2 regions of the Halalkalibacterium halodurans genome follow, and region 1 is predicted to be linked to the other one. Evidence: a T-box and tRNA genes for the amino acid it is inferred to sense, from the RefSeq annotation. Region 1 holds a T-box; the other holds one or more tRNA genes.
The links. A T-box is a leader RNA that pairs with one kind of tRNA and senses whether it is charged. The one in region 1 lies ahead of thrS (threonine--tRNA ligase), so its partner is inferred to be a tRNA-Thr.
Positions count from the first base shown of each region.

Region 2: it encodes a tRNA-Thr, which carries the amino acid that the T-box ahead of thrS (threonine--tRNA ligase) is inferred to sense. The anticodon was not compared.

Region 1 covers NZ_CP040441.1:3,268,983-3,278,968, forward strand. The annotation lists gene FED51_RS15920 (DUF1294 domain-containing protein) at 1-22, opposite strand, end outside; gene rplT (50S ribosomal protein L20) at 92-451, opposite strand; gene rpmI (50S ribosomal protein L35) at 485-685, opposite strand; gene infC (translation initiation factor IF-3) at 723-1,226, opposite strand; ribosomal protein L20 leader region at 1,323-1,450, opposite strand; gene thrS (threonine--tRNA ligase) at 1,563-3,500, opposite strand; T-box leader at 3,569-3,803, opposite strand; gene ytxC (putative sporulation protein YtxC) at 3,920-4,786, opposite strand; gene mqnC (cyclic dehypoxanthinyl futalosine synthase) at 5,367-6,479, opposite strand; gene dnaI (primosomal protein DnaI) at 6,541-7,476, opposite strand; gene FED51_RS15960 (replication initiation and membrane attachment family protein) at 7,477-8,934, opposite strand; gene nrdR (transcriptional regulator NrdR) at 8,993-9,454, opposite strand; gene FED51_RS15970 (DUF1499 domain-containing protein) at 9,619-9,986, opposite strand, start outside.
Region 2 covers NZ_CP040441.1:1,028,764-1,038,749, forward strand. The annotation lists rRNA gene FED51_RS05010 (23S ribosomal RNA) at 1-2,853, shown strand, start outside; rRNA gene rrf (5S ribosomal RNA) at 3,262-3,377, shown strand; tRNA gene FED51_RS05020 (tRNA-Asn) at 3,387-3,461, shown strand; tRNA gene FED51_RS05025 (tRNA-Ser) at 3,463-3,556, shown strand; tRNA gene FED51_RS05030 (tRNA-Glu) at 3,570-3,641, shown strand; tRNA gene FED51_RS05035 (tRNA-Val) at 3,676-3,751, shown strand; tRNA gene FED51_RS05040 (tRNA-Met) at 3,928-4,004, shown strand; tRNA gene FED51_RS05045 (tRNA-Asp) at 4,009-4,085, shown strand; tRNA gene FED51_RS05050 (tRNA-Phe) at 4,096-4,171, shown strand; tRNA gene FED51_RS05055 (tRNA-Thr) at 4,177-4,252, shown strand; tRNA gene FED51_RS05060 (tRNA-Tyr) at 4,307-4,391, shown strand; tRNA gene FED51_RS05065 (tRNA-Trp) at 4,403-4,476, shown strand; tRNA gene FED51_RS05070 (tRNA-His) at 4,495-4,570, shown strand; tRNA gene FED51_RS05075 (tRNA-Gln) at 4,584-4,658, shown strand; tRNA gene FED51_RS05080 (tRNA-Gly) at 4,663-4,737, shown strand; tRNA gene FED51_RS05085 (tRNA-Cys) at 4,745-4,815, shown strand; tRNA gene FED51_RS05090 (tRNA-Leu) at 4,842-4,930, shown strand; tRNA gene FED51_RS05095 (tRNA-Arg) at 4,946-5,022, shown strand; gene FED51_RS05100 (ISL3-like element IS651 family transposase) at 5,246-6,463, shown strand; gene FED51_RS05105 (PHP domain-containing protein) at 6,527-7,282, opposite strand; gene FED51_RS05110 (energy-coupling factor transporter transmembrane component T family protein) at 7,279-8,103, opposite strand; gene FED51_RS05115 (ABC transporter ATP-binding protein) at 8,087-9,811, opposite strand; gene FED51_RS05120 (DUF8171 family membrane protein) at 9,804-9,986, opposite strand, start outside.

The DNA.
Region 1 (9,986 bases):
CCTCCTTCGAAAACGAAGACATGTAGCTTCGTTTCTCCTTCTTCCAATGAAAAAGAAAGACGCAGCCACGAGTTGACTGCGCCAGTATTCATTAGTTGTTTAAGCTTGCTTTTGCTTTTTCAGCAAGTTGTGCAAATGCTTTTTCGTCGTTGATTGCTAGATCTGCAAGCATTTTACGGTTCACGTTAATTCCTGCAAGCTTTAACCCGTGCATTAAACGGCTGTAAGAAAGACCGTTCAAACGAGCAGCTGCATTGATACGTGTAATCCACAGCTTACGGAAATCGCGCTTTTTCTGACGACGATCACGGTAAGCGTATTGTAAAGATTTCATTACTTGTCCTTGAGCGGACTTGAAAAGTGTATGTTTAGAACCGAAATAACCTTTTGCTAGCTTTAATACTTTCTTACGACGACGACGAGCGACATAACCGCCTTTTACTCTTGGCATCGTAAAACCCTCCTTCTATCTGAACCGAATCAATTATTTTTTGTACGTTAACATTTCGCGAATACGCTTGAAGTCACCAGAGTGAACGATCGCAGATTTACGCAATTTACGCTTCTGCTTTTGAGACTTGTTCGCGAACAAGTGGCTTGTAAATGCGTGGGAACGCTTGAGTTTCCCAGATCCTGTTTTCTTAAAACGCTTCGCAGCGCCTTTATGAGTCTTCATTTTTGGCATAACTGAACTTCCTCCTTCAAATCATTTCTGTCGCAGCTTACTTGTCCGTCTTTGGAGCAAGTACCAAGAACATACTGCGACCTTCCATTTTCGGCTTTGCCTCAACGATCGCAATATCTTCACATTCTTTGGCAAGGCGTTCAAGAACATTACGCCCAATTTCGGAATGGGTAATGGCACGTCCGCGGAAACGAATCGCTGCTTTTACCTTGTCTCCCTTGCTAAGAAACTTGCGTGCATTGCGAAGCTTCGTATTAAAGTCATGGTCTTCAATCGTTGGGCTCAGACGAACTTCTTTCACGTTGATCGTCTTTTGCTTCTTACGAGCTTCCTTGTCTTTCTTTTGCTGCTCATAGCGGTATTTTCCGTAATCCATAATACGGCATACCGGCGGCTTTGCGTTCGGTGCCACACAAACTAAGTCTAGATTCACGTTACGAGCCATATCCAAAGCTTCTGCTTTTGACTTGACGCCAATTTGGTCACCATTTGCACCAATAAGACGCACTTCGCGAGCGCGAATTCCTTCGTTGACCAGCATGTCTTTACTAATAATGAGCCACCTCCAAAGGTTTTTCCAGGACGAGATCAAAGCATGGAAAAGCGCCATAAAAGACGTTCTCCAAAGCATCGTCTCCAACACAAAAGAGTGTGGGCATACGACGCCCACACTCATGTTTGTCATCATGAGACATTATTACATGTAGACCTGCCAACTGCGCTGTGCGTCGATCAGGTGAGAAGCGGGCGCTCCTTCTTGCTTTGAGTCCAGTATCAATTTTCTTGTTAACTTTATCATAATCCTATAGAGGTGTCAACTGATCTTTTTATGCGTGACCTGTTTTATTCTATCGAATTGCTTATCCAGTTGCAACCCCTATTTTTTTGCCTCACGTGCCACATGGCGAACAAATTCGTCCAAGCCCATAGAGGAAGAGTCCTTTTCTCCATATTTCCGGACATTTACCCCATTTGCTTCCACTTCCTTATCCCCGAGAACGAGCATGTAAGGGATTTTTTGCATTTGCGCTTCACGAATTTTGTAGCCGATCTTCTCATCGCGCTCATCAATTTCAACACGGATTCCTGCTTGCTGTAAAGTCTCTTGTACGTTTTTCGCGTAATCAAGATGAGCTTCAGGCGAAACAGGAATGACCTGTACTTGAACAGGTGCAAGCCACGTCGGGAAGGCCCCTTTATATTCTTCTAACAAAAAGGCAACAAATCGTTCCATCGTCGACACGACGCCGCGGTGTACAACGACTGGGCGATGTGGTTGTCCGTCTTCTCCAACATAAGTTAAATCAAAACGTTCAGGAAGTAAAAAGTCGAGTTGGACCGTCGACAACGTCTCATCTTTGCCTAACGCTGTGCGCACTTGGACGTCAAGCTTTGGTCCGTAGAAGGCCGCCTCGCCTTCCGCTTCGAAATAATCTAATTCTAGCTCGTCCATCGCTTCTTTTAACATTCCTTGCGCTTTATTCCACATGTTGTCATCGTCGAAGTACTTTTCTTTATCTTCAGGGTCACGATACGATAAGCGGAATGAATAATTCTTAAGCCCGAAATCTTCGTAGACGGCTTGAATCAAGCGAACGACACGAACAAATTCATCCTTAATCTGATCCGGTCGACAAAAAATATGGGCATCATTCAACGTCATTCCGCGCACCCGCTGCAGTCCCGAAACAGCTCCAGACATTTCATATCGGTGCATAAGCCCAAGCTCCGCAATCCGTAACGGTAACTGGCGGTAGCTGCGCATTTCTGTTTTATAGACCATCATATGATGCGGACAGTTCATCGGGCGGAGCACGAGCTCTTCGTTCTCCATTTCCATTGTCGGAAACATATCATCCTTATAGTGATCCCAGTGCCCTGATGTTTTGTAAAGCTCAGAGCTTGCAAGAACAGGGGTATACACATGTTGATAACCTAGCTTTTCTTCCTTATCCACAATATAGCGTTCAATAATCCGGCGAATGGTTGCGCCTTTTGGTAACCATAGCGGCAAGCCTTGACCTACTTTTTGGGATAGCGCAAAAATGCCTAGCTCTTTTCCTAGCTTGCGATGATCCCGCTCTTTCGCTTCTTCTAGCAGGCGAAGGTGTTCGTCAAGATCCGCCTTTTTAAAGAAAGCTGTTCCGTATATACGTTGCAGCATTTTATTGCTGCTATCCCCACGCCAATAAGCGCCTGCAAGATTTAACAGCTTGAATTCTTTAAGCTTGCCTGTTGATGGCACGTGGACACCGCGGCAAAGGTCGAAAAACTCGCCTTGCTCATAAATGGTGATCGTTTCATCTTCTGGAAGATCATTAATCAGTTCAATTTTGTAAGGATCGCCAACTTCCTCATAGCGAGCGAGCGCTTCCTCTCGGCTCACAACGACGCGTTCAATCGGTAAGTTTTCCCCGATGATTTTTTTCATTTCTTTTTCGATTTTCGGTAAATCTTCAGGTGTAAGCGATTCGTCCATATCAACATCATAATAGAATCCACCTTCTATGACAGGTCCAACCCCGAGCTTTACATTTCGGTCTTTAAATAAACGCTTAAGCGCTTGAGCCATCACATGGGCTGTACTGTGGCGCAAAACCTCTAAGGCCTCGTCACTTTCTGGAGTAACAATCGTAATCGTTCCGTCCTGTTCAATCGGTGTATTTAAATCAAGCAAGGTGCCGTCAAGCATCCCCGCCAGCGCTTTTTTCTTCAATCCCGGACTAATCGAGCCAGCAATCTCTGCGGTCGTCGTTCCCTTAGGAAACTCCTTCACAGCTCCATCTGGAAACGTAATGTTGATCATGTCAGCCATTTTTGTCAACTCCTTTTTCATTTTTTCGCGTTCAGGTATGATGAGAAACAAAAAACACTCATCCCCAAAAAAGGGACGAGTGTTACTCGTGGTTCCACCCTTGTTCCTACAAAACGAAAAGCATTCCCGTTTTGCAGCTCAAGATTGTTCATAACGACATTTATGCCGGCAGCAGATACTTAGACCATCGTTCCCTGCTGCAGTTCAGAGGTGGTAAGTTACCATTTCGAGTTAGGGAGTTGCACCAACCCTCCCCTCTCTAAAAACCGTCCATGGAACCCATGTCCTCATCATAACCATTTAACGAATGCTATCTTGTTGATATGTAGTATTATAGGGAGGGATGATGAGAAAATCAAGGGCTGTTCAAACATTTTATTTGAAATGATCCACAGACAGCTAGATACTACCGGTAACAGCTACTCCTCTCGATGTTGATGAGGGGAGTCCTTTAGTGGAAACACCTTTAGGCGTTCTTGAAAGATTGCCTGCAGCGTTAAAATCACGCCGTGCTCTTCATCGTTTGTGAACACCTTTACCGTTTCAGGAAGCATGCTCACGAGCGGACTTATGACCATCTCCTCCACGCTTAAACCATGTTCAAATACTAGCTCTTCCTTGAGGTCATACACGATTTCGTCCGTGGAAATTAAGCGAAAGTGCTCATCGTAAAAATGAAACCGCTCGTCGTAAACAGCGTAGATGACGCCACGTTTTGGTATACGGGAGTGAATGAATTGGCGAAGGGTCTCGACCATGCTTTGGTATTCTTGCTCCATCATATATTCGTCAATCGCCAGCTCGACACAATCAATGAGCAATTCCCCATACTCACGTAACCTGAACGTTAAAAACGGATCATAGTAAAACGTCATATTCTCTTCTATATGCTTGGAGAAAGCTTGATAAATATACTCACGGCGATTCGTAAACATGGACAAGGATGGCATGTCTTCCAAATCTCCTTCTAGTATCGAGCGGGCAATCGCCACAATTTGTTCCTTCTCTTCTTCATCTGTGAAATAAAACATGTTCTCGATAATGTCGAGAAGCCATTCTTCTTCCTTTGTGCTAATGACATAATCGGTAAAGATGGACGCTAGTAACGGTTGAAAAGAATCATAAAAGTTCACATACTGGTTTTCATAATTCACATAGAGCGTCTCATCCCCGCCCGCTTCTATTCCTCCTTTCAACCCGAGTTCCGCGTACTTTGTTAAGTAGCCTTGCAACTGCTGAAACAGTTGATGACAATCATGTGCTTTTTCAAAATGAATCGAAATCAACGTGACTCCTCCTTATTCCCCTCTGATCCTACCGGTCGCCTCCTTTCATCTTCGTAAGATCCTCCGCTTTCAGAGGGTCAACCGGTCCTTCTTTGGTTAACGTATGCTCAACTCTTTGCTTGTAGACAGACTCTACTCCCATCCTATGACAGGGGACTTAAAACATGATGATTGTTTTTCGTCTTTTCTTGCCGTTCTTTAGCGAACGAAGCAGCCTTGCCACATCAGATCGTTTCTCCTATCCACTGAAGCCTTAGAAAAACATAGCATCCCGCCCGTAGTTTTAATGATAGAAGGATCGTTTTCTGAACTATTTTTGAAGGCAACATCCTTAAAGTGGAAAAAGCTCGGTTCTGGCCTAAAACGCCAGTTACCGAGCATAAGCAGATCCTTTTCATTTCAGGATAAGGAAAAATTAGCTTTTCGCCATATCCTATTGCGAAATCCAGATACTTTAATCCATCTTACGTTAGGAAAACTCTGCGATTGCCGAGCCGAAGCTGCCCCTTTCACTTAAGTCCCGCATGCTAATGCATAAGGGGCTGTACCTCCACCTGCTATGCAGGTGGAGGTTTATCAGTTAATTTTGCATGACGAAATCTTTTTCTGCCGCTTCCTTGTCTTCAAACGTACGGATGATTTCATAGCTTGTTGTCCGTTGAGCAGGAATTTTTCCCGCTTCGCGGATCAATTGCAAAATTTTGTTCGTATTGACTTTATGGGTCGTCCCAGCAGCTGATACGACATTTTCTTCAATCATCGTACTGCCAAAATCGTTACAACCATACTGAAGCGATAGTTTTCCAACCTCTGGCCCCATCGTTACCCATGACGATTGGAAATTCGGAATGTTATCGAGAAACAGCCGAGATATGGCCACGTTTTTTAAGTAATCACGCGGGGTAAGCTTTTTCGTTTTGTACATTCCCGTATTTTCAGGCTGGAATAACCATGAAATAAAGGCAGTAAAGCACTCGGTTTCATCTTGGGCATCCCGAACACGCTGTAAGTGAAGCGCTCGTTCTTCAAAGGATTCGCCAAAACCGATAACCATCGTTGCGGTTCCGTGCATGCCGACTTTTTTCGTCGCTTTCATTGCATTGATCCATTGTTCCCATGTTATTTTAAGACGGCTGACACGGAGGCGCGTTTCTTCGGTTAAAATTTCAGCCCCGCCTCCTGGCATACTATCGAGCCCGGCCTCATGTAGCTCTCGCAGGACTTCCTCGACGGACATGCTCGATACTTCTGCAATTTTCCACACCTCTGCAGGAGAGAAAGAATGCATCCAAATGTTCGGGAATCGCTCTTTAATGTTTCTAAGTAAATCGGTGTAATAATCGATTGTTAAATCAGGATTCGTTCCACCTTGCATGAGAATTTCTGTCCCGCCCACATCGATGGTTTCTTGGATTTTTTTAAAAATGACTTCATCGTCAAGGACATAGCCTTCCTTATGACCAGGTGCGCGGTAGAACGCACAAAAGCGACAGTACGTATCGCAAAAGTTTGTATAGTTCACGTTCCGTCCGATAACGAACGTTGTTATTGGCTCGGGGTGCCATTTTAACATGATTTGATTGGCGGCTGCGCCCATTTTTTCTACTTCATCGCTTTCATATAGCTTCACTGCATCTTCCATTGAAAGACGTTCTCCGTTCACAGCACGCTCCAAGATTCCGTCAATACTCATCAAAAAACCCCCAGATTTTGAAAGTCTACTAGCTTCATACTATCATAGTTTGCCTGGAGAATCACGACTGATGTTCCCTGCGATTTTGTCCTTGAACCATGACAGAAACTGTGTAGTGACGAATGCGCTCCATGACACGCTTTGCCTTTAATAACTCCGTACCACTTTTATCATTGTAAGCTAAATGCTCCTCCAACTCATCATAGTCATAGTTTGACGTGAATAGTGTAGGAAGCTTCTCCATGATCCGATATTGTAAAATGACACCGAGTACATCGTCACGAACCCAGCTTGTCATCGTTTCTGCTCCAATGTCATCAAAAATGAGCACTTGTGCATTTTTGACAAAATCGAGCTTTTGCTGGAAGGTTCCGTCTCCAATCGATTGTTTTAGCTCTCGAAAAAAATCAGGAACGTAGACGATGGTTGAGTCGATCCCACGGTCTTTTAGCTCGTTGGCGATCGCCCCCATCAAGAACGTTTTCCCGACCCCAAACTTCCCATAAAGATAAAGCCCCATCCCATCTTCACCTGGCTTCGCTGAGAGTGCAAATTCGAGCGCGCGATGACTCGCAATCGAACGTCCTGGTTCGCTTTCTACGTCGTCAAACTTCGCTTCGAGAATTTCTTTCGGAATGTAGAGTGACCGGATAAGAGAACGTTTTTTCTTTTCTCGCTCCTCCTCCTCTTTTAACGGACAAGGGGAATAGCTTAATTCAAGGCTATCACGCTCAACGTAGAGGGTCGGTTGGTAACCCTTCATCAAATTTGGACACTTTTGAAGCCCAGGACAATGTGCGCAGTGGCTTTGCTCTTTTTGGTATTCATACAGCTTAGACAAACCTTGCTCAAGTGTTATAGGGGATAAGGAAGGGTGTTCCTCCAGAAACAACTGAACATGTGGGCTGCGAAAAACCGCCTCTTTTAGTTGCGTAAACTGCTTTTCAAATGAACGGTTGCCCGTCATGTGTTTCAGCGATGATTGAATGGATTCCATCTACCCTTCCTCCTTCCATTGTTTTCGCTGGCGTCGTTCTTCCATCAGTCGCTCAAAACGACGTCGCTCTTCGTCTAAATCCATGGTGCTTGCTCCAAGATTCTCGCGGACCGCCGACTGTTGCTCCTGTAGGCGTTTCTCCTCCTCAATGAGCCATTTCGGCAGCTGATCACGGCGTGGATTTTTCTTTTTCACCGTTGTTTTCCCTGATGTCTTTGCACTGTCTTGCTTTTTCCATGTTTCCAGCTTTCGATGCTCTTCTTTTGCCAATGTCATCGCTTCTGTCACCGTCTTTACTTTTTTCCGTGCCCAGTGACCCGCAATTTTTTCGATTAGTGATTTGGATAGCTTCATGTCGTTACGCAAGAGCACATAGTCAAGCAACACGTTGACGACGCCTGGGAGCAATTGATAGTCCACAATTAAACTTTCGACGATTTTCAGATCGGCGAGAGGTACCTTTGCTCCATCGGATCGGCTTTCAAGCAATGTGAGTGGCGGCGTCGTTTCATATAAGGCAATTACTTTTTCTTCTTCTGTTTGAGGTTGCTGGTTCGCCATCGTCCGATGCTTAAGTGGATGAGTTTGCAGCGCTAACGTTGGGGGCTCATTGCCATGCTCTAGCTTGTACCATTCTTGCGTACGTTTGCGCAACTCTCCAATATCCACCTCATCATCATGAACAAGCGACTGCTGTAAAATCCGGCTCATCTGCAATGGCTCAATCCGATAGACGAATGCAAGGCGTAAAATCGTCTCCTTTACTTCAGGAGTAAGTGTATGCTCTGGCACGATAAAGCTTGATAAGTCCTTTTTCAACAGTTCAAAATCAAATGACTTCTCGGTGAAATGAAAAGATTCACCCTTACGTTCTGAGACAAATTGTTGGTGCTCATATAAGGCTAACGAGTCGACCATTTCTGATTCATGGTTTGAGACGATTTCAGAATGATGGAGCGAAGTAAACACTTCATCAAACCCATACGTCGTCTCGGTAAACGTTTCTTTATCAATAACATCTACAACAAACCGTTCCCGCAGTTTACGATATTGCGTTTTTCCGAGCTTGTTAAATAAATAAACACTCAGTACATCATTTTCAAAAAATTGTTGTGGCGGCATAGGAGGCTGTAACTCATATAAGTATGTCGTCACTCCGTCGGCTTTGGTTTTAAATGTTCGTAGAAGTCCAATCGCTTCAAGCTTTTTTCTTTCTTGAAAAATAGCAGGTAAATCGACGCCCATCATAAGCATGAGTTGACGGTGGGTTTGTTCTTCACTCCAATAATCATCTCGTTTTAACTCACTCCATAGCGTCATATATAAGCTGTAGGCGATCGAACCGACGAGCGGTTGGTACAAAAGGGTTAACACTTTTTGATGGACTTCATGCAAATAGTCTGCCGTACGCACCATATAGCGGTCTACAGGTAATAACTCTTTCCAATGCCAAGTCATGTCACTCACCTCCTTAGAGCAAAAAAGAGCTTGAAGCAAATTCGCTTTAAGCTCCTCGTTATCGATCGTCTCGTTCCATAAGTTCCTTCAGCTCTTGAATAAATACGTTGATATCTTTAAATTGTCGGTAGACAGAGGCGAAACGAACGTACGCTACATCATCCACATTGGCTAACCGTTCCATCACTAACTCGCCAATCTCTTTACTGTCGACTTCATTTTTCCCTTGACCACGAAGCTCCCGCTCCACCTCATTGACGATCCCTTCTAACGTTTCCAATGGGACGGGACGCTTTTCACACGCGCGAATCAAACCGCGCAAAATTTTATCTGAGCTAAATTCTTGCCTCGTTCCATCCTTTTTGACAACGATCAGAGGAACTTCCTCAATCATTTCAAAGGTCGTAAAACGATGGTTGCACGATTCACATTCACGCCGTCTACGAATGGAACGACCTTCGTGAGCTGGCCTCGAATCGAGCACCCTTGTTCCATTATGATGACAGGCTGGACATCGCATCGAATCATCTCCACTACTGCTTGTTAGCAGTCTTCCTTTTTACACGTGCTTACAGAAAATCTCTTTTAATCATAGTAAAAATGAAAAAAAGTGACAAGCCTTGTATAACAAAAAGAGCAGGATTCCTTATGTTAAGATAGGAGATTAGGCCCTTTATCCTTCAGCTATAGAAGCTCGTCGCCAAGGCCCGAACCAATATAAGGAAGCTCTTTGTCGAGCTGTTCATAAAGCGAGAGAATTCGCTTCTTACTATGTCCAAAATCAGACGGTAAGATCGTGTCTGTAGAACAAGAAAAGTCTACAGCCGTACGAAATGGCTTTACCATGACAATCGTTGCGACAAGCAGTGACTTTTGACCAGATGTGGACTGGGCAATCACTTCCCCGCGCTCTTGCTCTACCCGTTTTACCGTAAATCCTGATTGCTGCATCACCCGTTCAACAGCGGCAATCGCCTTATCTTTTGTTGTTTTGTAATAATGGGTTTGCAGCGAAGGATTGCTATGATGTTCGGTTGTCTCCGTTCGACTTG
Region 2 (9,986 bases), 2.1 Mb from region 1:
TGTAAGTAAGCTTTGATCCGGGGATATCCGAATGGGGGAACCCACCATCCGTAATGGGATGGTACCCATACCTGAATCTATAGGGTATGAGGAGGCAGACCTGGGGAACTGAAACATCTAAGTACCCAGAGGAAGAGAAAGCAAATGCGATTTCCTGAGTAGCGGCGAGCGAAACGGGAACAGCCCAAACCAAGAGGCTTGCCTCTTGGGGTTGTAGGACACTCTATACGGAGTCAGAAAGAAACGAAGTAGGTGAAGCGACCTGGAAAGGTCCGTCACAGAAGGTAACAACCCTGTAGCCGAAACTTCGTTTCCTCCAGAGTGGATCCTGAGTACGGCGGGACACGTGAAACCCCGTCGGAAGCTGGGAGGACCATCTCCCAAGGCTAAATACTCCCTAGTGACCGATAGTGAACCAGTACCGTGAGGGAAAGGTGAAAAGCACCCCGGAAGGGGAGTGAAAAAGATCCTGAAACCGTGTGCCTACAACTAGTTGGAGCCCATTAACGGGTGACAGCGTGCCTTTTGTAGAATGAACCGGCGAGTTACGATGTCGTGCAAGGTTAAGCTGAAAAAGCGGAGCCGCAGCGAAAGCGAGTCTGAATAGGGCGAAATAGTACGCCGTCGTAGACCCGAAACCGTGTGATCTACCCATGTCCAGGGTGAAGTTCAGGTAACACTGAATGGAGGCCCGAACCCACGCATGTTGAAAAATGCGGGGATGAGGTGTGGGTAGGGGTGAAATGCCAATCGAACTCGGAAATAGCTGGTTCTCCCCGAAATAGCTTTAGGGCTAGCCTCGAGGGAAGAGTCTTGGAGGTAGAGCACTGATTGGACTAGGGGTCCCCACCGGATTACCGAATTCAGTCAAACTCCGAATGCCAATGACTTATCCTCGGGAGTCAGACTGCGAGTGCTAAGATCCGTAGTCAAGAGGGAAACAGCCCAGACCATCAGCTAAGGTCCCAAAGTATACGTTAAGTGGAAAAGGATGTGGAGTTGCCCAGACAACCAGGATGTTGGCTTAGAAGCAGCCACCATTTAAAGAGTGCGTAATAGCTCACTGGTCGAGTGACTCTGCGCCGAAAATGTACCGGGGCTAAACGTATCACCGAAGCTATGGATTCGCACCGTTGGTGCGAGTGGTAGGGGAGCGTTCTACGTGCAGCGAAGTCAGACCGAGAGGACTGGTGGAGCGCGTAGAAGTGAGAATGCCGGTATGAGTAGCGAAAAGAGGGGTGAGAATCCCCTCCGTCGAAAGCCCAAGGTTTCCTGAGGAAGGCTCGTCCGCTCAGGGTTAGTCGGGACCTAAGCCGAGGCCGAAAGGCGTAGGCGATGGACAACAGGTGGAAATTCCTGTACCACCTCCTCACCGTTTGAGCAATGGGGGGACGCAGAAAGGTAGGGTAAGCGCGCTGATGGAGATGCGCGTCCAAGCAGTTAGGCTGGAAAGTAGGCAAATCCGCTTTCCGTGAAGGCTGAGCTGTGATGGCGAGGGAAATGATAGTACCGAAGTTCCTGATCCTACACTGCCAAGAAAAGCCTCTAGCGAGGTGAGAGGTGCCCGTACCGCAAACCGACACAGGTAGGCGAGAAGAGAATTCTAAGACGCTCGGGAGAACTCTCGTTAAGGAACTCGGCAAAATGACCCCGTAACTTCGGGAGAAGGGGTGCTCTGATAGGGTGCAAGCCCGAGAGAGCCGCAGTGAAAAGATCCAAGCGACTGTTTAGCAAAAACACAGGTCTCTGCGAAGCCGCAAGGCGAAGTATAGGGGCTGACACCTGCCCGGTGCTGGAAGGTTAAGAGGAGGGGTTATCCCTTCGGGAGAAGCTCTGAATTGAAGCCCCAGTAAACGGCGGCCGTAACTATAACGGTCCTAAGGTAGCGAAATTCCTTGTCGGGTAAGTTCCGACCCGCACGAATGGTGTAACGACTTGGATACTGTCTCAACGAGAGACCCGGTGAAATTATAGTACCTGTGAAGATGCAGGTTACCCGCGACAGGACGGAAAGACCCCATGGAGCTTTACTGTAGCTTGATATTGGATGTTGGTACCGTTTGTACAGGATAGGTAGGAGCCTTGGAAGCCGGAGCGCTAGCTTCGGTGGAGGCGCTGGTGGGATACTACCCTGACGGTATTGACATTCTAACCTCGAACCGTGATCCGGTTCAGGGACAGTGTCAGGTGGGCAGTTTGACTGGGGCGGTCGCCTCCTAAACAGTAACGGAGGCGCCCAAAGGTTCCCTCAGAATGGTTGGAAATCATTCGTAGAGTGCAAAGGCAAAAGGGAGCTTGACTGCGAGACCTACAAGTCGAGCAGGGACGAAAGTCGGGCTTAGTGATCCGGCGGTGCCGTATGGAAGGGCCGTCGCTCAACGGATAAAAGCTACCCTGGGGATAACAGGCTTATCTCCCCCAAGAGTTCACATCGACGGGGAGGTTTGGCACCTCGATGTCGGCTCATCGCATCCTGGGGCTGAAGTAGGTCCCAAGGGTTGGGCTGTTCGCCCATTAAAGCGGTACGCGAGCTGGGTTCAGAACGTCGTGAGACAGTTCGGTCCCTATCCGTCGCGGGCGTAGGAAATTTGAGAGGAGCTGTCCTTAGTACGAGAGGACCGGGATGGACACACCGCTGGTGTACCAGTTGTTCCGCCAGGAGCATCGCTGGGTAGCTACGTGTGGACGGGATAAGTGCTGAAAGCATCTAAGCATGAAGCCCCCCTCAAGATGAGATTTCCCATGGAGTAAATCCAGTAAGACCCCTTAGAGATGATGAGGTTGATAGGTCTGGTGTGGAAGCGTGGCGACACGTGAAGCTGACAGATACTAATCGGTCGAGGACTTATCCAAAAACAAATCAAAAGCAACGTCTCGAACTCGAGAAGCGTCCCATTATCTAGTTTTGAGAGAATCTTGTTCTCCAAAGAAGCTTCGATACAACATCGCACCATGCGACGTTAATCGGAAGCCGTGATCAAGAGATTATTCTCTTACGTCCAAAGAAAAGGGTTTCGAGAAACGAGCAGTTTTAGGAATCGAGCGACGACAGACCGGAGTGTACTCACGGTACGTGAGGATCTGGAGGAGTGAAGATGACACCAAAATGCGACGTTGATCGGAAGCCGTAACTATCTACAAAGAGGATCAAGAGATTTGCGGAAGCAAGCGAGTGACGAACTGAGCGTATATCAACATACGTGACAGGAAGGAACAAGCGTAGCTGACAAAAAAGCTCGCCGATCATCTGACGTAGAAAGGTTTGGTGGCGATAGCGAAGAGGTCACACCCGTTCCCATGCCGAACACGGTCGTTAAGCTCTTCAGCGCCGATGGTAGTTGGGGCCTTGCCCCTGCGAGAGTAGGACGCTGCCAAGCAACTAATGTTCCACAGTAGCTCAGTGGTAGAGCAATCGGCTGTTAACCGATCGGTCGTAGGTTCGAGTCCTACCTGTGGAGCCACGGAGAGCTGTCCGAGTTGGCCGAAGGAGCACGATTGGAAATCGTGTAGGCGGTGACAAACCGTCTCGAGGGTTCGAATCCCTCGCTCTCCGCCAGATAAATTACCGTGGCCCGTTGGTCAAGTGGTTAAGACACCGCCCTTTCACGGCGGTAACACGGGTTCGAATCCCGTACGGGTCATTCTTTCTTTAGGACTTTATGTCCTTTATGTATTGGAGGATTAGCTCAGCTGGGAGAGCACCTGCCTTACAAGCAGGGGGTCGGCAGTTCGATCCTGTCATCCTCCACCATTCACTCATTAAGAAAATTACTCATATACTTTATAACGACGCGGGGTGGAGCAATGAGCGAAACTTCTGCCGAGAAAGCAACGAGTAACCTCGACGCATGATGGCGTCTGTGAGAAAGCAAGAAGAGGAGAGGTCCTGCTTCTTAGAAAAAACATCATCCATATACTTTATAACGACGCGGGGTGGAGCAGTCTGGTAGCTCGTCGGGCTCATAACCCGAAGGTCGGCGGTTCAAATCCGTCCCCCGCAACCAATAAGGTCCGGTAGTTCAGTTGGTTAGAATGCCTGCCTGTCACGCAGGAGGTCGCGGGTTCGAGTCCCGTCCGGACCGCCATTATACATAAGGCTCGGTAGCTCAGTCGGTAGAGCAATGGACTGAAAATCCATGTGTCGGCGGTTCGATTCCGTCCCGAGCCACCATCTGTGCCGGTCTAGCTCAATTGGTAGAGCAACTGACTTGTAATCAGTAGGTTGGGGGTTCAAGTCCTCTGGCCGGCACCATTTTTCCATTGACGATATGATGATTTTTCGGTATCATAGATATTGTTCCTTAATGGAGGGGTAGCGAAGTGGCTAAACGCGGCGGACTGTAAATCCGCTCCCTCAGGGTTCGGCGGTTCGAATCCGTCCCCCTCCACCATTTATTTTCATAGGGGCATAGTTTAACGGTAGAACAGAGGTCTCCAAAACCTCCGGTGTGGGTTCGATTCCTACTGCCCCTGCCAATTTATCATTTCAGTGTGGCGACTGTGGCGAAGTGGTTAACGCACCGGATTGTGGCTCCGGCACTCGTGGGTTCGATTCCCATCAGTCGCCCCATTAGTTTTGATATTGGGCTATAGCCAAGCGGTAAGGCAACGGACTTTGACTCCGTGATGCGCTGGTTCGAATCCAGCTAGCCCAGCCAATAAGCGGAAGTAGTTCAGTGGTAGAACACCACCTTGCCAAGGTGGGGGTCGCGGGTTCGAATCCCGTCTTCCGCTCCAAAGCTTTGGCGGCATAGCCAAGTGGTAAGGCACGGGTCTGCAAAACCCTTATCCCCGGTTCGAATCCGGGTGCCGCCTTTTTTGATCTTTCCACGTAATTCCTTGCCGGGGTGGTGGAATTGGCAGACACACAGGACTTAAAATCCTGCGGTAGGTGACTACCGTGCCGGTTCGAGTCCGGCCCTCGGCACCATTTTAGACAAGCTTTGCGCCCGTAGCTCAATTGGATAGAGCGTTTGACTACGGATCAAAAGGTTAGGGGTTCGACTCCTCTCGGGCGCGCCATTTCTATATATACGTACATACAAAGAGCATTGGATGATCCAATGCTCTTTTTTGGGCTCTACAATAAATGTTGGGGTTTTTGCACAAAAGAGGGCAAAAAAAGGCTCTACAATAAATGTTGTGGTTTTTGCACAAAAGAGGGCAAAAAAAATGCACGCAGGCTCCTTTATCCATTATCCTTGAATTGCCTAGAAACAAAGAAAGGATAGGAGCTGCGTGTACGATGAATTTTACCATGGATTTGCCCGGATTAAAAGGTGTGAAGGTCACAAAGATGGAGGAACGAGAGGGCTTTATCGCGCTCCATGTAGAAATGCCGCGAACGCCTCATCGTTGCCCATCCTGCGGGGAGAGAACCGAGAGAATCCATGATTACCGCATCCAAAAAGTTCAACATCTCAAGCTCTTTGAACGGTGGGTGTATCTATTCTATCGAAAGCGCCGGTACGCGTGCAGATGCGGGAAGCGGTTTGCGGAGAAAGCCTGTTTTGTAGAGCGATATCAGCGTCAGACAGTGGAATGGAATCAAGCGTTTCGCTTACGGCTCATTCAAGGGAAGAACTTTACGGACACAGCGAATCAATTCCAAACGTCCGTGACAACTGCCATGCGCCGGTTTGATCAATTGGCGGCCCCCCTCGTGAAGAAGGTGGATCACCTTCCTCCTCGGATTGCGATTGATGATTACAAAGGGGATACGAATGCGGGGAAATATCAAGTGATCATTGCGGATGCAGATACACGGAAGCCACTGGATATCTTACCGGATCGTAAAGCCGATACGCTTAAACGATATCTTCAAGAGAAGGGTCATCATGTGAAAACAGTCGTGATGGATCTAAGTTATACCTTCAAGTCGGCTGTTCAAAAGGCCTTAGGCCACCCGCTCATCATTGGGGATCCGTTCCATTTCTGTCGTTACATCTACTGGGCTCTGGAAGAGGTTCGCCGCCGAGTGCAAAAAGCGTTCCATCCGTATCATCGAAAACGATGTAAACGGATCAAACATCTGTTTCAGAAAGAGAGAGAAGGACTGGATGATAAGCAAAAGAAGAAGGTGGAGCGGTACCTAGAGCTATCCCCTGATTTAAGGGAAGCGTATGAGCTAAAAGAACATTTTCGTCAGTGGTATCAAGAAGCGAAGATGCAAGGAAGGGAAGGACGAATGAGCGAGGTGAAACAAGGGCTCTACGCCTTTTACCGAAGAGTGGAGGCGAGCCCGTTAAAGGAGTTCCACCAAGCCATTCAGACGCTGAAGAACTGGCAGACCGAGATCTTGAATAGCTTCGCGTTTGGCTTAAACAATGGTTTTATTGAAGGACTGAATAATCAAACGAAGGTGATTAAGAGAAATGCCTTTGGTTTTCGGCGTTATGATCGCTTGCGAAACCGTATTCTCTTGCATCATCAATTCAAACATCAAACATTCGGGGTAGGATAAGAGGGGCTCGCCCTCCTATGCCACCCCAACATTTGACTAAGAACCCTTTTTTGTTATTATGGACTAAACCACGATTTGACTCTTCAAAAGCTTTTTAATGGCTGAGGCTGCTTTTACTTTATCATGAAGGCACGGCGAGATCGCGAGGCGATAGGCTCCTGTTCGGATCATTCGTTTTAAATCAGCTATGGATTGAACATCCATTGTTGATTCATTGTACGTGCATCCATATTGAAAATGATGGTGTGTATCACTACCAGCGACTACCGGTAGATGCAAATGATTTGCTAGTTGTGTAATCGCATCCTTCGTTTCAGCAATTCCATTGGCATGTAAGTCTTTCCCATTTAAATCCAATGCGTCCAGTCTTTCTAGCAAATCTTCACTCAAATGATGAAGAGGCGTGCTCTTTCGAAAAGCGTGAGCTCCTATTTTAAGCATGTTATAAAGATCCGCTACGTTTAAAAGTTGCCTGAAGGAAATAAAAGAATCTGCCGTTTTATGCTCTTTTAAATGGTGATGAAGCTGAAGAACCGATTCACGTGTCCCCACTAGTAAAATATGGCCTGTCTCTTGAATATCGACTTCTACTCCGGGAAAAACTTTTAATCCATTTACATCGTAATAGTGATCAACATACGGAAAATGTCGATCGAATTGTTCATAAATCTCGTCAAACCTTAATGTATTAAAATGCTCAGTTAAACAAATGGCGTCCAGTCCCGCCTTTTTTGCCTCTGATGCCATCTCTTTTACGAACGCTAAATCAAAAGGCGCTTTTTTGGATAGCTTCATATGCGTATGGAAATCAATTCTCATTTTATTACTCCTTTAAAAATAATAAAAACAACCAACGTATACAATATCGAAAAGGAGAGGAAGCAGTAGTCTCGCCAGCCGAAGTGTAAGTGCTTTAGCTTAATTTTTTTCACTTTTTGTGAGGACAATGCTTCTGAATACCCCTTTGTCTCTAGCGCTTCCACGGTCGTTCGTGCTCTTTTAGCACTACTCAAAATGAGGGGATAAAACGATCTAACGGCGATTCTCATAAAGTAGATGATGGAACGAATGTAAAGAAAACCTCTTGTCTCTGGTGCTTTCCCACGCAGACGGAAAGAAAGGAAGATTTGATGATACTCCTCCATCAAATTAGGAAGCATTCGATACCCATATGAAATGGCGAATGATACATGGCCGGGCATGCCGATACTCAAAAAGCCATCGCTAAGCTTTTCCGGATCCATTGAGTTAAAGACGACAATGCTTGCTAGTGAAATGATCGCCAATTTTAACGTAAGCGTCATTAGTGGCACAATCGTCTCTAGATTTCCTCCAAAAAACCACGAGACCACGAACAAATACCCAGCTTGACTCATGAGCCCAATACCTAAAATAAAAAGAATCAACGGACTTACTTTACTATTAATCGTCATTGCCAGCATCAACAGAAACAAACTAAATAAGATAGATTCGTCATAAATAAACCATGGGGCAAAGCCAAAAAATAAATACCAAATAAACAATGTGCGTGGATCAAGCTTGGCGATAAATGTATCACCGTTTCCATAGGCCGTACGCAAAAGCTCAATTTTTAACTGTTCGACTGACAACTTATCGAGCAGTTTACGGGAATATTCCATGCGCTAAGATTTTCTCCTTTCGCTGTCTATAAGTAACGAATTCATTCACCGAATAAGTAGGGGGCATTCCAAGGCGCTGACTAAGTTGTAAAATTTGTGGCTGCTGTAAGCCCGCGCGGTTTAATAAGTACTCATCAGTAAAAACAGATTCACGTGTTCCATCATGAAGAACCGTTCCTTCATGTAAAACGATGATGCGCGTGGCCCATTCTGCGACAAGTTGCATGTCATGAGTTGCGATGATCGCCGTATCCACTTGGCCTTTTACCTGATGTAATACGTTCAGGATGTCTTTTTTTGTCGCTATGTCTAAATTGGCAGTTGGTTCGTCTAGTAACATGATCGAAGGCTCCATTGCAACTCCAATAGCAAGAGAGGCGCGACGTTGCTGACCGCCACTTAGTAGTCGGCCGTCACGATTGGCTAGCTCTGTTAAGCTGAAGTCAGCAAGGAGTTGCCCCACTTTCCCTTCCCATGCTTCTCGCTTTCTTGCTTTTAGAAAAAAGCTAATGTCTTTTTTGATTGAATCTTCAATAAACATATCTTCTGGGTTTTGATAAATGTACGCGACTACATCGGCTAGCTGTTCAGGTGCAATCTTTTTTGTGTCGTGATGGAGAACTTGTACGCTCCCACTGTCTGGTTTGCTTAACCCGGTTATTAACCGAAGTAATGAAGATTTTCCAGCACCGTTATTGCCAACAAGAGCTATGTTTTCACCTTTATAGATGGATAAAGAGAGATTTTGTAAAACTTGCTTGCGCTGTCTCGTTAATGTTTTATAGGAAAAGCTCACATCGTTGAAGGAAATAAGAAGTTCTTCTTTAGGAGCATCTTCGATATTCGAGCATGAACGATGTTTCCGCAGCTTTTCATCTGAGAAAAATGAAGCAGCTTCATCAAGAGTGATCGGCCATCTCCATTTTTTTTCATAATGGCCTAGCTTGTATGCTGCTTCAGTGACTTGAGGTGGATAAATGTGTCTAGTTAGCAATTCATCTACTTCTTGTAGAGCTTCGTCGGTTTGTTTTTTCCAAAGAACTTGCCCGCCATCCATCAACACGACTTGGTCACAATAGTCAGCAATAAACTCGGTATGGTGTTCAATGACGATAATCGTTTTTTCATGATCCTTGTTTAATGAGTGCAACAAGCGGTAAAACTCTCGGGCGTGTTCCGGATCTAATTGAGCAATGGGCTCATCGACGATAATGATGTCTGGATCCAATGAGAGTACACTTGCTAAGGCAAGCAAATGCTTTTGCCCACCACTAAGCTGCCATATGAATTCGTTTGGATCCACATGGAGACCAGCTAGATCCAATGCTTTCCTACCGCGGTCGATGTAATCTTCAAAGCCATAGTTCAAAGCAGGAAAACTGGCATCATCAAGGACGGTCGGACGGACGAGCTGGTTTTCAAAATCTTGATAGACATAACCGACATGGCGCGATAAAGTTGCAACTTTACCGGTTGTCGTTTGGATACCGTTAACGGTCACAGTTCCTTCAAAATCACCAACGTAATAGTGGGGAATGAGTCCATTCATTAGCTTGCACAATGTTGATTTTCCGCTACCATTGCTACCGAGGATGGCGACAAATGAGCCCCTTTCCACTGCGAGGGACACGTTGTTTAATACAGGCTTGTTTTCTCCTGGATACGTGAATGTTACGTCCTTAATTGCGATGATCGGTTCATTAGACATTTGCTGAATCCCTTTCGGCGTTTTTCCTTTTCTTTCGCATCATAAGCCAAATCGTTAGGATGGAAAGGAATATGGCCGCTCCGATGCTAATGAAAACATAACCATCACCTAGATCAAGGTCCCATTCAACTAAAGCAAAATCCGCTTCGGCTAAAAATTCAGCTATTGCTGCTAT